DNA from 4 places in the Pseudomonas sp. MM227 genome. Region 4 is predicted to be linked to each of the others. Evidence: predicted binding sites of a transcription regulator. Region 4 holds the regulator's gene; each other region holds the start of a gene.
The links. Region 4 encodes sigma-54, which starts transcription at its own class of promoters, with help from an activator protein. Its sites were predicted from a motif close to ANTGGCATNNANNTTGCTNT; they were not measured.
Positions count from the first base shown of each region.

Region 1: a site for sigma-54 is predicted at 2,197-2,216, ahead of flgB (flagellar basal body rod protein FlgB). Genes of this name have one in related genera too.
Region 2: a site for sigma-54 is predicted at 1,869-1,888, ahead of ONG87_RS07920 (CmpA/NrtA family ABC transporter substrate-binding protein). Genes of this name have one in related genera too.
Region 3: a site for sigma-54 is predicted at 2,948-2,967, ahead of glnA (glutamate--ammonia ligase). Genes of this name have one in related genera too.

Region 1 is NZ_OX352319.1:2,966,932-2,971,775, reverse strand. Features, by position in the region: gene flgA (flagellar basal body P-ring formation chaperone FlgA) at 1-162, opposite strand, end outside; gene ONG87_RS13440 (chemotaxis protein CheV) at 221-1,147, shown strand; gene cheR (protein-glutamate O-methyltransferase CheR) at 1,196-2,023, shown strand; gene flgB (flagellar basal body rod protein FlgB) at 2,259-2,666, shown strand; gene flgC (flagellar basal body rod protein FlgC) at 2,670-3,113, shown strand; gene flgD (flagellar hook assembly protein FlgD) at 3,129-3,830, shown strand; gene flgE (flagellar hook protein FlgE) at 3,859-4,844, shown strand, end outside.
Region 2 is NZ_OX352319.1:1,728,892-1,733,735, forward strand. Features, by position in the region: gene ntrB (nitrate ABC transporter permease) at 1-362, opposite strand, end outside; gene ONG87_RS07920 (CmpA/NrtA family ABC transporter substrate-binding protein) at 390-1,724, opposite strand; gene ONG87_RS07925 (nitrate regulatory protein) at 1,998-3,254, opposite strand; gene ONG87_RS07930 (Gfo/Idh/MocA family protein) at 3,431-4,357, shown strand; gene ONG87_RS07935 (DEAD/DEAH box helicase) at 4,366-4,844, opposite strand, start outside.
Region 3 is NZ_OX352319.1:339,651-344,494, reverse strand. Features, by position in the region: gene typA (translational GTPase TypA) at 1-926, opposite strand, end outside; gene thiI (tRNA uracil 4-sulfurtransferase ThiI) at 1,190-2,644, opposite strand; gene glnA (glutamate--ammonia ligase) at 3,067-4,473, shown strand; gene ONG87_RS01545 (DUF4124 domain-containing protein) at 4,606-4,844, shown strand, end outside.
Region 4 is NZ_OX352319.1:946,815-951,658, reverse strand. Features, by position in the region: gene lptA (lipopolysaccharide transport periplasmic protein LptA) at 1-510, shown strand, start outside; gene lptB (LPS export ABC transporter ATP-binding protein) at 510-1,235, shown strand; gene ONG87_RS04230 (RNA polymerase factor sigma-54) at 1,399-2,892, shown strand; gene raiA (ribosome-associated translation inhibitor RaiA) at 2,971-3,279, shown strand; gene ptsN (PTS IIA-like nitrogen regulatory protein PtsN) at 3,292-3,756, shown strand; gene rapZ (RNase adapter RapZ) at 3,759-4,616, shown strand; gene ONG87_RS04210 (HPr family phosphocarrier protein) at 4,633-4,844, shown strand, end outside.

The DNA.
Region 1 (4,844 bases), 2.0 Mb from region 4:
AACAGTGAACTCAAGAAAACCCTGGGTGACACCGATAAGCTGTTCGGGCAATGTGACATTGTCGGCGCGCGCCGCACTGCCGAGCACCGCGCCACCCACCGTGGCAACGGCCCAGAATAAATACGCGGCGATGTGTCGAGAAACTGTCGTTTTTGCGTTCATGCAGTGCTAATAGCAAGGCCCGTGCCGATATCGAGCGGGTCGCAAGAGGAGTTTGGGCATGGCGGGTGTAATGGATTCGGTGAACCAGCGCACGCAGCTGGTTGGGCAGAATCGCCTGGAGCTGTTGTTGTTTCGCCTCAATGGCAAGCAGCTCTACGGGATCAACGTCTTCAAGGTCAGGGAGGTGCTGCAATGCCCCAAACTGACGGTATTGCCGAAGTCCAACCCGGTGGTTCGCGGCGTGGCCAACATCCGTGGCGCGACCATCCCGATCCTCGATCTGGACATGGCCACGGGTGCTGCGGGCCTTGTGGCATCGACCGATACCTTCGTCATCATCACCGAGTACAACACCAAGATTCAGGGCTTTCTGGTGCATTCGGTGGAACGCATCGTCAACATGAACTGGGAAGAGATCCATCCACCACCCCGGGGTACCGGCCGCGATCACTACCTGACGGCCGTCACCCGCGTGGATAACCAGTTGGTGGAGATCATCGACGTCGAGAAAATCCTCGCCGAAGTGGCGCCGACCTCCGAAGCGATCTCGGTCGGCGTGGTCGACGAGGAGACGCACAGCAAGGCCGTTTCCCTGCGCGTGTTGACCGTCGACGATTCATCGGTGGCACGCAAGCAGGTGACCCGTTGCCTGCAGACCGTGGGGGTAGAAGTGGTGGCCTTGAACGACGGCCGTCAGGCGCTGGAGTATCTGCGCAAGATGGTCGACGAGGGCAAGCGTCCGGAGGAGGAATTCCTCATGCTGATCTCCGACATCGAGATGCCGGAGATGGACGGCTACACGCTGACCGCCGAGATCCGCAGCGACCCACGCATGCAGAAGCTGCACATCATTCTGCATACGTCGTTGTCAGGGGTGTTCAACCAGGCCATGGTCAAGAAGGTCGGCGCCGACGATTTCCTTGCCAAGTTCCGCCCCGACGACCTGGCGGCACGGGTCGTCGATCGCATCAAGGCAGCAGTATGAATGCCGGGCGCCAGCGCCCGGCCTACCGAACCAGCAAGAGGCGGCACCGTGTCTACGGGTAATTTGGATTTTGATCAGTTCCGGGTCTTCCTGGAAAAAGCCTGTGGCATTCTCTTGGGCGAGAACAAGCAGTATCTCGTTGCCAGCCGCCTGAACAAGCTGATGGAGCAGCAGGGCATCAAGTCCCTGGGCGAACTGGTGCAGCGTATCCAGACCCAGCCGCGCAGCGGCCTGCGCGAGCAGGTGGTGGACGCCATGACCACCAACGAAACCCTGTGGTTTCGCGACACCTATCCTTTCGAAGTGATGAAGAACAAGGTTTTGCCCGAAAGCATCAAGGCCAGCCCAGGCGCACGCCTGCGCATCTGGTCGGCGGCGTGCTCGTCCGGCCAGGAACCCTATTCGCTGTCGATGACCATCGACGAGTTCGAGCGCAGCAACCTGGGGCAGTTGAAGTCGGGCGTGCAGATCGTTGCCACCGACCTGTCCGGCAGCATGCTGACCAACTGCAAGAGTGGTGAGTACGACAGCCTGGCGATCGGCCGCGGCCTCTCCCAGGAGCGCCTGCAGCGCTATTTCGATCCCAAGACGCCAGGGCGCTGGGCGGTCAAGGCGCCCATCCGCAGTCGCGTCGAGTTTCGTGCGTTCAACCTGCTCGACAGCTATGCGGCGTTGGGCAAGTTCGACATCGTGTTCTGCCGCAACGTGCTGATCTACTTTTCCGCACAGGTCAAGAAAGACATCCTCACCCGTATCCATGGCACCCTCAAGCCGGGCGGGTACCTGTTCCTGGGTGCATCCGAAGCCTTGAACGGCTTGCCCGAGCTGTATCAGATGGTGCAGTGCAGCCCCGGCATCATCTACCAGGCCAAGTGATCTTGCGCCTGGCGCGCCTCCTTCACCCAGGCGTGCGACCAAGGCGCACGGGCGGCAATTTTTCTGGCGCCAGCGTTGCCGCTTTTCCCCTCCAGCGGAAATTTCTTGCCGCTTTTCTGGCATCACCCAACGCCTGATAGGCCCGCAACCCGCATGGGACGGGCTTTTTGAGACTTGGCACACTGATTGCTATCTATCCTGCACGAACCATCTGGTCTGCCGCATAGGTACCAACATGAGCATCAGTTTCGACAAAGCGCTGGGCATTCACGAGCAGGCCTTGGGCTTTCGCGCCAAGCGCGCCGAAGTGCTGGCCAACAACATCGCCAACGCCGACACGCCCAACTACAAAGCTCGGGACCTGGACTTCGCCTCGGTGCTGGCAGCGCAGAACGAGCAGAACGGCAAAGGTGCCTTCGGCCTGCAGACCACCAGCAGCAAGCACATCGCCGCCCAGGGCTTCAGCTCGGGCGACGAGACCTTGCAGTACCGCATTTCCACGCAGCCTTCGCTGGACCAGAACACCGTCGATGCGCAGATCGAGCAGTCGAACTACGCCGAGAACTCGGTCAACTTCCAGGCCAGTTTCACCCTGCTCAACAGCAAGTTCAAAGGGCTGGTATCGGCCCTTCGCGGAGATTAAGCCATGTCCCTTGCCAGCGTTTTCAACATTGCCGGTAGCGGCATGAGTGCGCAGACCACGCGCCTGAACACCGTGGCGAGCAACATCGCCAACGCCGAAACCGTGTCGTCCAGCATCGACCAGACCTACCGCGCACGGCATCCGGTGTTCGCCACCATGCTTCAGGGCCAGCAGGCCGGCGACAGCGGTTCGCTGTTCCAGGACCAGGATTCGGCGGGGCAGGGTGTGCAGGTCACCGGCGTGGTCGAGGACCAGAGCGATCTGGAAGCGCGCTACGAGCCCAATCACCCGGCGGCGAACAAGGATGGCTACGTCTACTACCCGAACGTCAACGTGGTCGAGGAAATGGCCGACATGATCTCGGCCAGTCGTTCCTTCCAGACCAACGCCGAACTGATGAATACCGCAAAGACCATGATGCAGAAGGTGCTGACCCTGGGTCAGTGATAGAGGCGAGCGCAGATGACGACTACCAGCATTAACAATGGCGTGAGCGCCTCGGTCCTGGACTCATTGCAGAAGACCACCAGCAGCACCGACAGCTCGACCGGCACCGCCGGCAGTGCGTTGGGCAAGGACGCGTTCCTGCAGCTGCTGGTGACCCAGATGCAGAACCAGAACCCCCTCGATCCCCAGGACAATGGCGAGTTCGTCGCTCAGCTGGCGCAGTTCAGCAGCCTGGAAAGCATGCAGAGCCTGAATGCGTCGGTGGGTACCATCGTCAACAACTACCAATCGTCCCAGGCGCTGCAGGCCTCGTCGCTGGTCGGCCGCTCGGTCATCGCCCAGACCGATACCGCCGTGGTCGACCCCACCAAGGGCCTCACCGGCTCGGTGGCGCTGACCTCGTCGAGCAGCAACACCACGGTGGGCGTCTACGACGCCAAAGGTGACCTGGTGCGCAATATCGATCTGGGCAGCCAGTCCGCCGGCAACGCCGCCTTCACCTGGGATGGCAAGGACAGCAACGGCGCGGTTGCCGCTGCCGGCACCTACACCTTCAAGGCTGCAGCCACCGTCGACGGTACCGCCACGGCCATGAGCACCTACCTTCCAGCCACGGTGAACAGCGTCACCATGGGCACCAACGGCGGTGAACTGACCCTCAACCTCGCTGGACTGGGTAGCGTTGCGCTGTCGAAAGTCCAAACCATCGGAATTTGAGCCGCTTCGTCCGGCGCAGGAGTACAGCATGACTTTCAATATCGGCCTCAGCGGTCTTTCGGCAGCCAACAAGGCGCTCAACGTCACCGGCAACAACATTGCCAACGTCGCGACCACCGGCTTCAAATCCTCGCGCGCGGAATTCGCCGACCAGTACGCCGCATCCATTCGCGCCACGGCCGGCAAGACCAGCGTGGGCAGCGGTGTGACCACCGCGGCCGTGTCGCAGCAGTTCACTCAGGGCAACATCGCCTCGACCGGGCAGAGCCTCGACCTGGCGATCAACGGCAACGGCTTCTTCGTGCTCAACGATGGTGGCCAGAAGCTCTACACCCGTGCCGGTGCCTTCTACAGCGACAAGGACGGCAACGTCGTCGACGTGAGCGGCAACAACCTGCAGGGCTACAACGCCCAGGACGGCGTAGTGCAGACGGGCGTCTTGACCAACCTGAAAATCGACTCCGCGAACCTGCAGCCCAAAGCGACCTCGAAAATCGCCGAAACGGTCAACCTCAACTCCAGCGCGCCGCAGGCGACCATTACCCCGTTCGACCCGAGCAACGTCAAAAGCTACAACTACACCTTCAACACCGATGTGTACGACAGCCTGGGCAACGCCCACCAGATGAACCAGTACTTCGTCAAGGATGCCACGGCCAACAGCTGGACCATGCACACCACCATCGACGGTCGCAATCCGTCCGATCCGACGGCCACCACGCCGTTGGTCAATACCTTGAGCTTCAAGTCCGACGGCAGCCTCATCGTGCCCGCTCAGGGTAACGTGCCTGGTGGCCTGGGCATCAACGCCGACAAGAGCTTCAACCTCGCCGGCTGGGTGCCTTCCACCCGTGGCGCCGATGGAACCTGGACACCCAACGGTGCGACGGCCAATGCCGGTGGCGTGGCGTTGGACATGCTGGCGACCACGCAATACAACTCGGCATCGGCCACCTCGGCCAAGACCCAGGACGGCTACGCCACAGGTGAGCTGACCGGTCTGTCGGTGGACGG
Region 2 (4,844 bases), 780 kb from region 4:
AGCACGCCCAGGCTGATCCCCACCACCACGGCCAGGGCGTAGCCATAGGCGACCCGCGACAGGCTCGCCAGCAACTGCCAGGCCATGCCCTTGTCATTGCCGCCGTTGTCGTAGAACGGATCGACGATCAGTTCCCAGGTGTCGGTGATCACCTGGGTAGGCGGCGGCAGCGCAGCGCCCTTGCCACTGCAGACCAATTGCCAGACCAGCAACAGCAGGGCACCGATCACCACCGGCGGCAGACACTGCTGAAGCACGAAGCGACGGGTGTTCTTCAGCAAGCCCGCCAGTACCGGCGGCTTGACCTGAGCCTTGGCAACCGCTTGCGCGGCGCTGTGCAGCTTCTTCACTTCAGCATTCATGATGACCTCCGGTACGTGCGGGAAACATCAGGCCAGGGCCTTGATGGACAGGCTGTCGAGATAGGCCTGCGGGTTCTGTGGATCGAAGGTCTTGCCGTCGAAGAAGGTTTCGATGCCGCGCGAGTCGGAATCGGGAATCTGCGCCGCTGGCACGTTCAGTTCCGCAGCGGCCAGGCGCCACAGGTCGGAGCGATTGACCTTGGCGACCAAGGCCTGGCTGTCGAAGTCCTTGGGCAGGTAGCCCCAGCGCTTGTTCTCGGTGAGGAACCACAGGTCGTGGCTCTTGAATGGGTAGGAGGCGAAGTCGTCCCAGTAGCGCATGATGTGTGGACTGTCGTTGACCACCTTGCCGTTGCCGTAATCGAAGTTGCCTTTCATGCGCTCGGTGATGTCGGCGACAGGCGCGTTGATCCAGCGCCGCTTGGCGCAGATCTGCGCGACTTCTTCCTTGTTCTGTGGCTGCTCGCAGAACATCTGCGCCTCCATCACCGCCTTGAGCAGTGCTTTGGTCGCGTTGGGGTTCTTGTCGACGTAGTCGGCGCGCAGGGCCAGGGCTTTCTCCGGGTGCTTGTTCCAGATCTCGCCGGTGGTGTTGGCGGTGTAGCCGATCTTCTGGTTGATGAGCTGGGCGTTCCACGGCTCGCAGACACAGAAGCTGTCCATGCTGCCGACCTTCATGTTGGCAACCATCTGCGGCGGCGGCACGACGATGGTCGACAGGTCCTTGTTCGGGTCGATCCCGCCTGCGGCCAGCCAGTAGCGCAACCACAGGTCGTGGGTGCCGCCGGGGAAGGTCATCGCCGCGTTGACGGCCTTGCCGCTGGCACGCTTGCTGGCCAGCGCGGCCTTGAACGGCGCGGAATCCAGGCCCAGTGCCAGGTCTGCGTGTTCGTTGCCCACCGAGATGCACTGGCCGGCCAGGTTCAGCCGCGCGACGATGTACATCGGCACCGGCTGGTTGTTGGGGGTGACCTTGCCGGCCGCGATCAGGTAGGGCATGGGGGTGAGAATGTGTGCGCCGTCGATGCCATTGGCGGCCGCGCCCAGCACCAGGTTGTCCCGCGTGGTACCCCAGGAGGACTGCTTGAGCACTTCCACTCCGGTCATGCCATGCTTGGCGAAAAAGCCTTTCTCGTCGGCGACGAACAGCGGCGCGGCGTCGGTCAGGGCGATGAAGCCCAGCTTGGCCGTGGTGGTTTCCAGGCCGTCGCTGCCCGCCGCCCACACCGCCGAAGACAGCCCCGGTGGCAGCAGGCCGAGGGCGGCGCCGGCACCGGCGACGGTCAACGACTGCTTGAGAAAGTGCCGACGCTTGGCGTCGTGTGCGCTTTCCGGGTGTCCTTTGAAAGGCTTGTCATCCATCGCTGATTCCCCTGCTGGTGGCGGCCAAAAAAATGCAAAAAAAACGGTGTTCACCCGTTCCTGGCAGTGCTGCCGGGAACGCGTGGACACCGTTGTCCAGGATTCGAAATGTCGACCGCAGGTGGCTGCGGTCCTGCAGGTCTCAAAGCAGATTGCGTGCCAAGGCGGCTGCAGCCACGTGCTGTGGCTGTTTGTCAGCGATCGGCCGCGCCGCCGTGCACGGATGCGGAGCATGCCGCCCTTGGGATGTGCAAATAGGGCGCAAGGTCGGCCTCAACCCTTGCCGGCCACGGCCAGTACGTTCTGCGCCATGTCGACCATGCGCAGCCCGCGCGACATCGCCGATTGCCGCAGTCGGGTGTAGGCCTCGCTCTCGCTCAACGCGTATTCGTTCATCAGCAACTGCTTGGCGCGCTCCACCAACTTGCGTTCGTTGAGCGCCTGGCGTGCTTCGTCCAGCTGCAGGTTGGCGTCCTGCAGGCGGTGGGTCTGGGCCTGCAGCAGATCCAGCAACGAGCGGCCCATCTGCGGGCCGTGGCCGTCGGGCGCCGGGCTGTCGAGATCGCTGGCCTGCACGCTGAACAGGCGGGCATCGCCACAGCCCATGGTTTCCAGGCTGGCCAGGCGTTGCAGCAGCACGCGGTGGTTGTCCAGGTCGGCATTGGCCAGCTTGATGCTGCTCTGGCAGCTGGCGAGCAGTTGTTCGGCCAGGTGTGTCTCTACCTCGTGCATCTGGTCGATGCGCTGGCTGTGCAGCTCGAACCACAGCTGCGACAGGCCGGGGTCCACGGGGTGTTGTGCCGAGGTGCGCATACCCACTTCGCGCAGGCGTAGCAATTGTGCGGTGATCTCGCTGTGCTGCAGGTCGGCCCAGCGCTGCCCGGCCACTGGGTCGGCGAACTCGCCGAAGGTCTGGAAGCAGCGCTGCTGGCTTTGCGTCAGGTGCAGGATGCGCTCCTGCACACCGGCATCGAAGAAGCCTGCCGAGAAGCCCGCCACGCCGGTGGCGCGTTCCTGGCCGGCCAGCTCCTTGCCCTGCATGAAATTGAACAGCGCCACCAGCACTCGGGTGATACTCGGATCAATGGCGGTGTCGGCCGCTTCGAACACCACGGCCATGAGCCCACCCACCAGGCGGGTCAGGGCCGCCGTGGCGACGCTGGGGCTCAGCAGACGTTCGCGGATGCGACGGCGCAGGCCGGGCAGTTCGTCGAAGCCGTGCAGCACGTAGGCCACACGATTGAACAGGCGGGCACGGTCGGCAGCGCTGGCCGCGTTCAGGTCCATGGCCTGCAACCGCTGCAGCACGTCCTGTTCAAGTGCCCGCGCCTGTTCCGTATGCAGGTCGAGTTGGCTGCGGTAGGTTTCGACCTGGCTGCCCAGGTAGACATTGGTGTAGCCCCGCTCGCGCTGCAGCGCGTGGACCAGGCGGCTGATCAAGGTCACCAGTTCGCAGGTGTCGGCAAGTCCGCGCAGACCTTCCAGCTCGCTGCGGCGGGCGGCCAGCATGAAGCGCAGGGCAGGGGGCATGGGGCGGTCTGGCAGGGCGCGGTCGGGCATGGCGGGCTCGCAACTTCGATGATGGACAGCCCGACTGCATGCAAGTCCCGGTCCGATCCCCGTTGGCCGCTTGTACGCCGCTGCGTATGCCGGCAGCCGCGTAACTGCTATAACGCCCCAGCCAAACAATAAAAAAGGAGTTCACGATGTCCCCCATTCGTCTCGGCGTGGTCGGCTACGGCAAGATCGCCCAGGATCAGCATGTGCCCGCCCTGCGCGACAACCCGGCCTTCGAGCTGGCCGCAGTGGCCACGCTGGGGGCACCTTGCCCCGGTGTCGCGCACTTCGGCAGCCTGCGCGAGCTGCTCGATAACGGCCCGGACATCCAGGCGCTGGCCTTCTGCACGCCGCCCCAGGGCCGTTATGCACAAGTGCGTGAAGCCCTGCAGGCCGGCAAGCATGTGCTGGTGGAAAAACCACCCTGCGCCAGCCTCGGTGAGGCCATGGCATTGGTCGAACTGGCCGCCGAGAAGGGCGTGACGTGCCTGTTCGCCTGGCACTCACGCTTCGCCGCAGGCGTCGAGGCCGCGCGGGCCTGGCTGGTGGGCAAGCAGCTGCAGGCGGTCACGGTCCAGTGGAAGGAAGACGTGCGCAAGTGGCACCCGGGCCAGCAGTGGATCTGGCAGGCCGGGGGGCTGGGTGTGTTCGATCCGGGTATCAACGCCCTGTCGATCATCAGCCACGTGTTGCCCGAACCGCTGTTCGTCACCCACGCCAGCCTGCGCTTTCCCGGCAACCGGCAGGCGCCGATTGCGGCCGACCTGACCATGAGTGACGCCACCGGCCTGACGGTCAGCGCCGCGTTCGACTGGGACCACGGCCACGACGAACTCTGGCAGATCGAGGTGCGCTGCGCCGAAGGCTGCCTGCGCCTGACCCATGGCGGTGCACACCTGCTGATCGACGACGTGCCACAGACGCTCGCCACGACAGGCGAATACCCATTGCTCTACCACTACTTCGCGCAGTTGATCGAGGCCGGTCGAAGCGATACCGACTTGCAGCCTCTGCGCCTGGTGGCCGATGGGTTCCTGCTGGGGCAGCGCGAAACGGTCGCCGATTTCCTCGACTGAACCTGCATTCAGCGGCGCTGGGAGGGAGGGCTGGGCAGCGGTGCGAGCAGGGCGTCGATATCGTCGCCCTGCAGGCGCCAGTCGCTGCCTTCGCGGGCATCGAGAACGCCCGCCGCCAGGGCCGACTTTTCCTGCTGCAGGCGCTGGATCTTTTCCTCTACCGTGCCACGGGTGATCAGCTTGTAGACGAACACCGGTTTCTCCTGGCCGATACGGTAGGCGCGGTCGGTGGCCTGGTGCTCGGCTGCGGGGTTCCACCACGGGTCATAGTGAATGACCGTGTCCGCCGCCGTCAGATTCAGGCCCACCCCGCCGGCCTTGAGGCTGATCAGGAAGATCTGCAGCTTGCCGTCCTGGAAGTCCTTGACCGGGGCCCGGCGGTCGCGGGTGGTGCCGGTGAGCAGCGCATAGGGCACGCCGCGCTTGTGCAGCTCCTGTTCGATCAGGCCCAGCATCGAGGTGAACTGGGAAAACAGCAGAATGCGTC
Region 3 (4,844 bases), 610 kb from region 4:
ATGGAAACGGTTGGCTCGTCGACGGTCAGCGGCTTCATTGCTTCGACGTTGTCCGGCTGGCACAGGGTGTCGGAGATGAACAGCGAGTCCATGCCGCTCACGCAGACGATGTCGCCAGCGAAGGCTTCTTCGACGTCGATGCGGTGCAGGCCGTGGTGACCCATCAGCTTGAGGATACGACCGTTGCGCTTCTTGCCGTCGGCGCCGATGGCGACCACCGGGGTGTTCGGCTTGACGCTGCCGCGAGCGATACGGCCAACACCGATGACGCCCAGGAAGCTGTTGTAGTCCAGTGCCGAGATCTGCATCTGGAACGGGCCGTCGCGGTCGACTTTCGGAGCCGGTACGTTGTCGACGATCGACTGGTACAGCGGGGTCATGTCTTCGGCCATGTCGGTGTGTTCCAGACCGGCAATGCCGTTCAGGGCCGAGGCGTAGACGACTTTGAAGTCCAGCTGTTCTTCGGTGGCACCGAGGTTGTCGAACAGGTCGAAGATCTGGTCCAGAACCCAGTCCGGACGCGCGCCTGGACGGTCGACCTTGTTGATGCAGACGATCGGACGCAGACCGGCTTCGAACGCCTTCTTGGTCACGAAACGGGTTTGCGGCATAGGGCCGTCCTGGGCGTCGACCAGCAGCAGCACGGAGTCGACCATCGACATCACGCGCTCTACTTCGCCACCGAAGTCGGCGTGGCCCGGGGTGTCCACGATGTTGATGTGGTAGCCGTTCCAGTTGATGGCGGTGTTCTTGGCCAGGATGGTGATGCCACGCTCTTTTTCCTGGTCGTTGGAGTCCATCACGCGCTCGTCGTTGAGCTCGTTGCGCTCCAGGGTGCCGGACTGACGCAGGAGTTTGTCTACCAGGGTGGTCTTGCCATGGTCAACGTGAGCAATGATGGCGATGTTGCGTAGATTTTCGATCACTTGTGTATCTCGATCAGAGGATTCGGTTGCCGCGCATTCTACGTGGCGAATATTAAACAAAAAGCTATCCGGGCCAGACAGCGTAGGAACGTAGCGAGCGACGGCAAGGCAAGGAAGAAATAGGCGAGGAAGCACAGTTTACTGGTTGTAAATGAGCATTCCGAGCCTGTTTCTGACGCAGCATTGCCTAGCGCAGTAGTTCCTACGCTGTCTGGGGGTCGGGAGGGCGATGGCGGATACTCCCACCATTCAACCCTGGGACTCTATGTCGGACGATAAACGCGCACATTGGCATGTCCCTCACTCAACAGATGGTGAGCATGCAGTCGGCTCATGACGCCCCTGTCGCAATACAGCAAGTACTGGCGAGTGAAATCCAGTTCCTTGAAGCGGCTGTTCAGGGCATAAAAAGGCATTGCCTTGACCTCGATGCCGGCCAGTGACAGCGGCTGGTCTTCCTGGGCATCGGGGTGGCGGATATCGATGACGACTTGTCCGGACAGCGCCTCGCTGACCTCTTCGACCTCGATATCCCGGCCCAGCTGGTCGATGACTTCATCAATGGACACCAGCTTGGCGCGTTCCAGCGCTCGCTCAAGAACGGCCATGTCGAAAGACTTCTCTTCATGGACGACGCGCGGCAATTTTGCACTGGTGGTCGGGTTGACCGAAATCACGCCGCAATATTCTGGCATGTGTTTGGCAAAATCGGCAGTCCCAATTTCAACTGCTTGATCGATGATGTCTTGTTTGTGGCTCGCCAGCAGCGGGCGCAGTACCAATTTGTCGGTCGCGCTGTCGATCGCCGACAGGTTGGGCAGGGTCTGGCTGGACACCTGCGAGATGGCTTCGCCCGTGACCAGCGCGGGAATCTTCAGTTGGTCGGCCAGGCGCGTGGCGGCCCGCAGCATCATGCGCTTGAGGATCACGCCCATGTGGCTGTTGTCGACCTTGCCGAGAATCTCGCCCAGCACTTCTTCGAACGGCACGCTGATGAACAGCACGCGCTGAGAGCTGCCGTACTTCTTCCAGAGGAAGTGGGCAACTTCCATCACCCCCAGTTCATGGGCGCGACCGCCCAGGTTGAAGAAGCAGAAGTGGGTCATCAGGCCACGGCGCATGATCTGGTAGGCGGCAACGGTGGAGTCGAAACCGCCCGACATCAACACTAGCGTCTGTTCCAGCGCGCCCAAGGGGTAGCCACCCATGCCGTCGTGCTGGTCATGGATGACGAACAGGCGCTGGTCGCGGATTTCCAGGCGCACCACCACGTCGGGCTTTTTCAGGTCGATGCCGGCAGCACCACACTCGCGGCGCAATTGGCTGCCGACGGTGCGTTCCACATCCATCGAGCTGAAGGCATGCTTGCCGGCACGCTTGGCGCGTACCGAAAAGATCTTCCCAGGCAGCAGCGGGCCGAAGTGCGCCTTGCACTTGGCCACGATGTCATCCATATCGCCCAGCGGGTATTCGTCCACTTGCAGGAAATGCGCGATACCTGGCGTGCAGCTCAGGCGTTCGGTCATCTCGCGCAACACCTTTGCGTCCGTCAGCTTGGTCTGGACTTCAAGGTTGTCCCACACGCCAGTAACCATCAGCTGCGGGTCCAGGTCACGGAGCACCATGCGGATGTTCTTGGCGAGCTGGCGGATGAAGCGCTTGCGCACCGGCGGGCTCTTGATGGTGATCTCTGGAAAGACTTTTACGATAAGTTTCATGAAAACAGCGCGCGAAATGCCAGCCTGAAAAGAGGGGCGCGGATTATAGCGGAAATTGCTCAAGGTTTGACCAGTTATCGTACGAACGGGCAAACGCACCAATATCGACCATCTAAAACAGACCCGCACCAAACCAGCGCACCCCTATTCAACCCCACCTCCTGTAGCTGCGGCGCAAGCCGCGTCCCGCGCTCATACCTATTAATGCCGGGGACGAAGCGTGACGCGGCTTGCGCCGCTGCTACAGGGGAATGGGTTCGAACCTGCGGATAGTGAGAATCAGCGTTGCGCCCATCACGGGGCACTGGCATGCAAATTGCTCCCTTGTGAGGCAGGTTGCCTTGGCCGACTATCGGGCCCGGCATCACACATATTTAGGGGCCCCCTTTCACAATCGGCCCCATTCCACCCCGGAGGACAACATGTCGAAGTCGGTTCAACTCATCAAAGATCATGACGTCAAGTGGATTGATCTGCGCTTCACTGATACCAAAGGCAAGCAGCAGCACGTGACCATGCCAGCGCGCGATGCCCTGGATGACGACTTCTTCGAAGTCGGCAAGATGTTCGACGGTTCCTCCATCGAAGGCTGGAAAGGCATCGAAGCCTCCGACATGATCCTGCTTCCGGACGACAGCACTGCCGTTCTGGACCCGTTCACCGAAGAGCCGACCCTGATCCTGGTCTGCGATATCATCGAACCGTCCACCATGCAGGGCTACGATCGCGACCCACGCGCCATCGCCCATCGCGCCGAGGAATACCTGAAGTCGACCGGTATCGGCGACACCGTGTTCGTCGGTCCGGAGCCTGAGTTCTTCATCTTCGACGAAGTGAAGTTCAAGTCCGACATTTCCGGCTCCATGTTCAAGATCTTCTCGGAACAGGCTTCCTGGATGACCGACCAGGACGTCGAAGGCGGCAACAAGGGCCACCGTCCAGGCGTCAAGGGCGGCTACTTCCCAGTGCCACCGGTCGACCATGACCACGAGATCCGTACCGCCATGTGCAACGCACTGGAAGAGATGGGTCAGGTCGTCGAAGTTCACCACCACGAAGTGGCGACTGCCGGCCAGAACGAAATCGGTGTCAAGTTCAACACCCTGGTCGCCAAGGCCGACGAAGTGCAGACCCTGAAGTACGTCGTGCACAACGTTGCCGACGCCTACGGCCGCACCGCTACCTTCATGCCCAAGCCACTGTACGGTGACAACGGCTCGGGCATGCACGTGCACATGTCGATCTCCAAGGATGGCAAGAACACCTTCGCTGGCGAAGGCTATGCCGGCCTGTCCGACACCGCGCTGTACTTCATCGGCGGCATCATCAAGCACGGCAAGGCGCTGAACGGCTTCACCAACCCGTCGACCAACTCCTACAAGCGTCTGGTCCCAGGTTTCGAAGCGCCGGTCATGCTCGCCTACTCGGCCCGCAACCGTTCGGCTTCCATCCGTATTCCTTACGTCAACAGCCCGAAAGGCCGTCGTATCGAAGCGCGCTTCCCGGACCCGGCAGCCAACCCGTACCTGGCTTTCGCGGCCTTGCTGATGGCTGGCCTGGACGGCATCCAGAACAAGATCCACCCCGGCGATGCCGCCGACAAGAACCTGTACGACCTGCCGCCCGAAGAGGCCAAGGAAATCCCGCAGGTTTGCGGCAGCTTGAAGGAAGCCCTGGAAGAGCTGGACAAGGGCCGTGCGTTCCTGACCAAGGGCGGCGTGTTCAGCGATGACTTCATCGACGCCTTCATCGCCCTCAAGAGCGAAGAAGAAATCAAGGTCCGCACCTTCGTACACCCACTGGAATACGACCTGTACTACAGCGTCTGATCCCTGTGATGTGACAGAAAGGCCACCCTCGGGTGGCCTTTTTTCGTTCTGCGCCTACCATGGCAACGCTGCACGCACCCCCTCAATTGCTCTATGCTGGCCCCCATGCAAGCGCCACTCAGAGAAGTTTCCATGCGCTCACCCCTAGCCTGCCTGTTGCTGCTGTGTGCGCTGCCCGCCGTGGCGCAGATCTACAAATACACCGACGCCGAGGGCAACACGGCCTACAGCAACCAGCCGCCCCAGGGGCGTGCCAGCCAAACGGTCGAGTTGCCGCCGCTCAACAGCGTGGAGTCGCTGCGCAAGCCCGCGCCAACCACCCTGCCGAGCACCACCGTCGCGGTGCCGCAGACCCAGTACAGCCAGCTGGA
Region 4 (4,844 bases):
CTGAGCGCAGCACTGGGAAGCGCGAGCGCCTGGGCACTGCCCACTGACCGCGATCAGCCCATTCATATCCAGTCCGACGATGCCCAGCTCGACGACAAACAGGGTGTGGCGACCTACAAGGGCAATGTGATCATTACCCAAGGGTCGATGAAGATCACCGGCAATACCGTGACCATCACCCGCAATGCCACGGGCGACGTGGACGTGTTCACTGCTGTCGGCAACCTGGCCTACTACGAGCAGAAACCCGCCGCCGACAAGCCCATCGTGCAGGCCTACGGCATGACCATCCAGTACTTCGCGGCGCAGAACCGCATCGTGCTGATCGACAAGGCCAAGGTCATCAACGACGGCAACACGTCCGAAGGCGAGAAGATCGTCTACGACACCGTGCGCCAGGTGGTCAACGCCGGCCGTGCCACGGGCAGCAAGGTCACCACGCCTCGTCCGCGCATCGACATGGTGATCCAGCCGAAGAAGAAATCCGACGCACCGCAGAAGGCCCAGTAATGGCAGTTCTGAAAGCGCAGCACCTGGCCAAGAGCTACAAGAGCCGGCAAGTCGTACGCGACGTCAGCCTGTCCATCGAAAGCGGGCAGATCGTCGGCCTGCTGGGCCCCAACGGGGCCGGCAAGACCACCTGTTTCTACATGATCGTCGGCCTGGTGCAGGCCGATCAGGGCCGTGTGCTCATCGACGACCTGGACGTCAGTCACCAGCCGATGCATGGCCGCGCCCGCTCCGGCATCGGTTACCTGCCGCAGGAGGCCTCGATCTTCCGCAAGCTGTCGGTGGCCGACAACATCATGGCCATTCTGGAAACCCGCAAGGAACTCGATGCCACGGCTCGGCTGGCAGAGCTCGAAGGCCTGCTGCAGGAATTCCACATCACGCACATCCGCGACAACCTGGGCATGAGTCTTTCGGGGGGTGAACGTCGCCGCGTAGAGATCGCCCGCGCCCTGGCCACCGCACCCAAGTTCATCCTGCTCGACGAACCCTTCGCCGGTGTCGATCCGATTTCGGTCGGCGACATCAAGCAGATTATCCACCACCTCAAGACCAAGGGCATCGGCGTATTGATCACCGACCACAACGTCCGCGAGACCCTGGATATCTGCGAAACGGCCTACATCGTCAACGACGGCCAGCTGATTGCCGAAGGCGATGCCCAGACCATTCTGGCCAACGATCTGGTGCGCGAAGTCTACCTGGGCCACGAGTTCCGCTTGTAAGGCCCGAGGGCGCCAGCGCCCTCCCACGGGCATTAATTTTCATGGCGCCCTAGGCAAACACTCAGGTTTCAGGCATATAATTTGCTTACGACATAAGCCGGGTGCTTCGGTACCCGTAGTAGAAGGCGCTTCGCGCCGGCGACCAAGGTGTTAAGTTCCTGCCATGAAACCATCGCTCGTCCTACGTATGGGCCAGCAACTGACGATGACACCGCAGTTGCAACAGGCCATCCGCCTTCTCCAGCTATCGACCCTGGACCTCCAACAGGAGATTCAGGAAGCGCTGGAATCCAATCCCATGCTCGAACGCCAGGAAGAAGGCGACGACTTCGACAACAGCGACCCGCTGGCCGACAAGGTCGAGCAGACACCGCCCCAGGAAATCCAGGAGCCGAGCTTCCAGGAATCCGCGCCTACGGTCGACAACCTCGAGGAAGGCGACTGGAACGAGCGCATCCCCAGCGAACTGCCTGTGGACACCGCCTGGGAAGACATCTACCAGACCAGCGCCAGCAGCCTGCCGAGCAACGATGACGACGAGTGGGACTTCACCACGCGCACATCGGTCGGCGAAAGCCTGCAGACGCATCTGTTGTGGCAGCTGAACCTGGCGCCCATGTCCGACACCGATCGGCTGATCGCCGTGACCATCATCGACTGCATCAACAACCAGGGTTACCTGGACGAGACGCTGCAGGAAATCTGCGAGTCTTTCGATCCTGAACTGGACATCGAGCTGGATGAGATCGAAGCGGTGCTGCACCGCATCCAGCAGTTCGAGCCCGCTGGCATTGGCGCCCGCAACCTGAGCGAATGCCTGATGCTGCAGCTGCGCCAGCTGCCGCCCAAGACCCGTTGGCTGGCCGAAGCCCAGCGCCTGGTCAGCGACTTCATCGACATGCTCGGCTCGCGCGACTACAGCCAGCTGATGCGCCGCATGAAGCTCAAGGAAGACGAGCTGCGCCAGGTCATCGAGCTGGTGCAGAGCCTCAATCCGCGACCCGGCTCGCAGATCGAATCCAGCGAGCCGGAATACGTCGTGCCCGATGTCATCGTGCGCAAGGACAGCGACCGCTGGCTGGTCGAGCTCAATCAGGAGTCCGTGCCACGCCTGCGAGTCAATCCGCAGTACGCCGGTTTCGTGCGGCGCGCCGATACCAGCGCCGACAACACCTTCATGCGCAACCAGCTGCAGGAAGCGCGCTGGTTCATCAAGAGCCTGCAGAGCCGTAACGAGACCCTGATGAAGGTGGCGACGCAGATCGTCGAGCACCAGCGCGGCTTCCTCGACTATGGCGACGAGGCCATGAAGCCTCTGGTGCTGCACGACATCGCCGAGGCGGTGGGCATGCACGAATCGACCATTTCACGGGTGACCACGCAGAAATACATGCATACACCCCGTGGCATATACGAGCTGAAATACTTTTTTTCGAGCCATGTCAGTACCTCGGAAGGTGGCGAATGCTCCTCCACGGCGATCCGCGCGATCATCAAGAAACTGGTCGCGGCCGAAAATCAGAAAAAGCCGTTGAGTGACAGCAAGATCGCTGGTTTACTGGAGGCACAAGGCATCCAGGTAGCCCGCCGAACGGTCGCCAAGTATCGCGAATCCCTCGGGATTGCGCCGTCCAGCGAACGCAAGCGGTTGATGTAGCCCTGCGATGTGCCACAGCGTTCCAGTGGCAGGCACCCAAGCCTGCTTCTTTATGCAATGGCAATAAGGAGAAGCGGTATGCAAGTCAACATCAGTGGACACCAACTGGATGTGACCGAACCCCTGCGAACCTACATCGGGGAAAAACTCGAGCGGCTCGAACGTCATTTCGACAAGATCACCAACGTTCAGGTGATCATGGAGGTCGAGAAGCTCAAACAGAAAATCGAAGCCACCCTGCGCATACCCGGTGGTGAGGTGGTTGCCAACGCCGAACATGACGACATGTACGCGGCCATCGACCTGCTTACCGACAAGCTGGATCGCCAACTCAAAAAGCATAAGGAAAAACAGCAAAGTCTGCTGCAAGGCGCGACTGCTCGCTGACACTCCCCACTCATGATCCGACTAGAAACCATCCTGACCCCCGGCCGTTCATGCGTGAACGTGCCGGGCGGCAGCAAGAAGAAAGCACTCGAAAACATCGCCGAGTTGATCGGTCGCGAAGTGCCCACGCTGGATACCCAAACGGTATTCGAAGCGCTCGTTGCCCGTGAAAAACTGGGCTCGACCGGATTCGGCAACGGCATTGCCATCCCGCATTGTCGCCTGAAGGGCTGCGATACACCCGTCAGCGCCCTTATCCACCTGAGCGCCCCGATCGACTACGACGCCATCGACGGCGCTCCCGTGGATCTGCTGTTCGTGCTTCTGGTACCCGAAGCGGCCACCGATGCCCACCTGGAGTTGCTCCGCCAGATCGCCAGCATGCTCGATCGCAAGGAAGTGCGTGAGAAACTGCGTTCGGCGCCCAGCAATCAAGCCTTGTACCAAGTGGTACTGGACGAACAGAGCGGTCATTAACCATGCGTTTGATCATCGTCAGTGGCCGCTCAGGCTCAGGCAAGAGCACTGCCCTGGATGTTCTCGAAGACAACGGTTTCTATTGCATCGACAACCTGCCGGCCGGGTTACTACCCGAACTGGCAGAGCGTGCCCTGATCCACACCGAGCTGGCACAGCCGCAGGTAGCGGTGTCAATCGATGCGCGCAACCTGCCCAGCCATTTATCACGTTTTCCCCAACTGCTGGCCGAAGTACGGGCCAAGCACATCAATTGCGATGTTCTGTACCTGGACGCCGACGAAGAAACGCTGCTCAAGCGTTTTTCCGAGACCCGTCGCCGCCACCCGCTGAGCAACGAGAGCCGCTCGCTGGCCGAGGCCATCCGCGTCGAAAGCGACCTGCTCGGGCCCATCGTCGATCTGGCCGACCTCAAGATCAACACGACCAACCTGAACCTCTACCAGCTGCGCGATGCAATCAAGGTCCGGCTGCTGAACAAGCCAGAGCCTGGTACGGCCTTTCTGGTGGAGTCATTCGGGTTCAAGCGCGGCATGCCCATAGACGCCGACCTGGTGTTCGACGTGCGCTGCCTGCCCAACCCCTACTGGAAGCCGGAGCTGCGAGAACAGTCCGGGCTCGACGCCCCGGTCGCCGAATACCTGGCGGCCCAGCCGGACGTCGAAGAGATGTACCAGGACATCTCCTCCTACCTGCTCAAATGGCTGCCGCGCTTCGCCGCCAGCAGTCGCGCCTATGTCACCATCGCCATCGGCTGTACAGGCGGGCATCATCGCTCGGTATACTTGACCGAGCGCCTGGGCCGATTGCTGCAGCAGTCGCTCAAGAACGTCCAGGTTCGCCATCGCGACCTCAGCTGAAAGGATCCCCCGCGCAATGCCCGCCCTCCAAGTAGAAATCATCAACAAGCTCGGCCTGCACGCCCGCGCCGCAGCGAAATTCGTCGGCGTGGCGGGACGCTTTCCCTGCCAGGTACGCGTCGGCCGCACACCAGAAGCTTTGGTCGACGGCAAGAGCATCATGGGTGTAATGATGTTGGCAGCCGGAAAAGGCACCACCATTCACCTGCACACCGAAGGCGAGCAGGA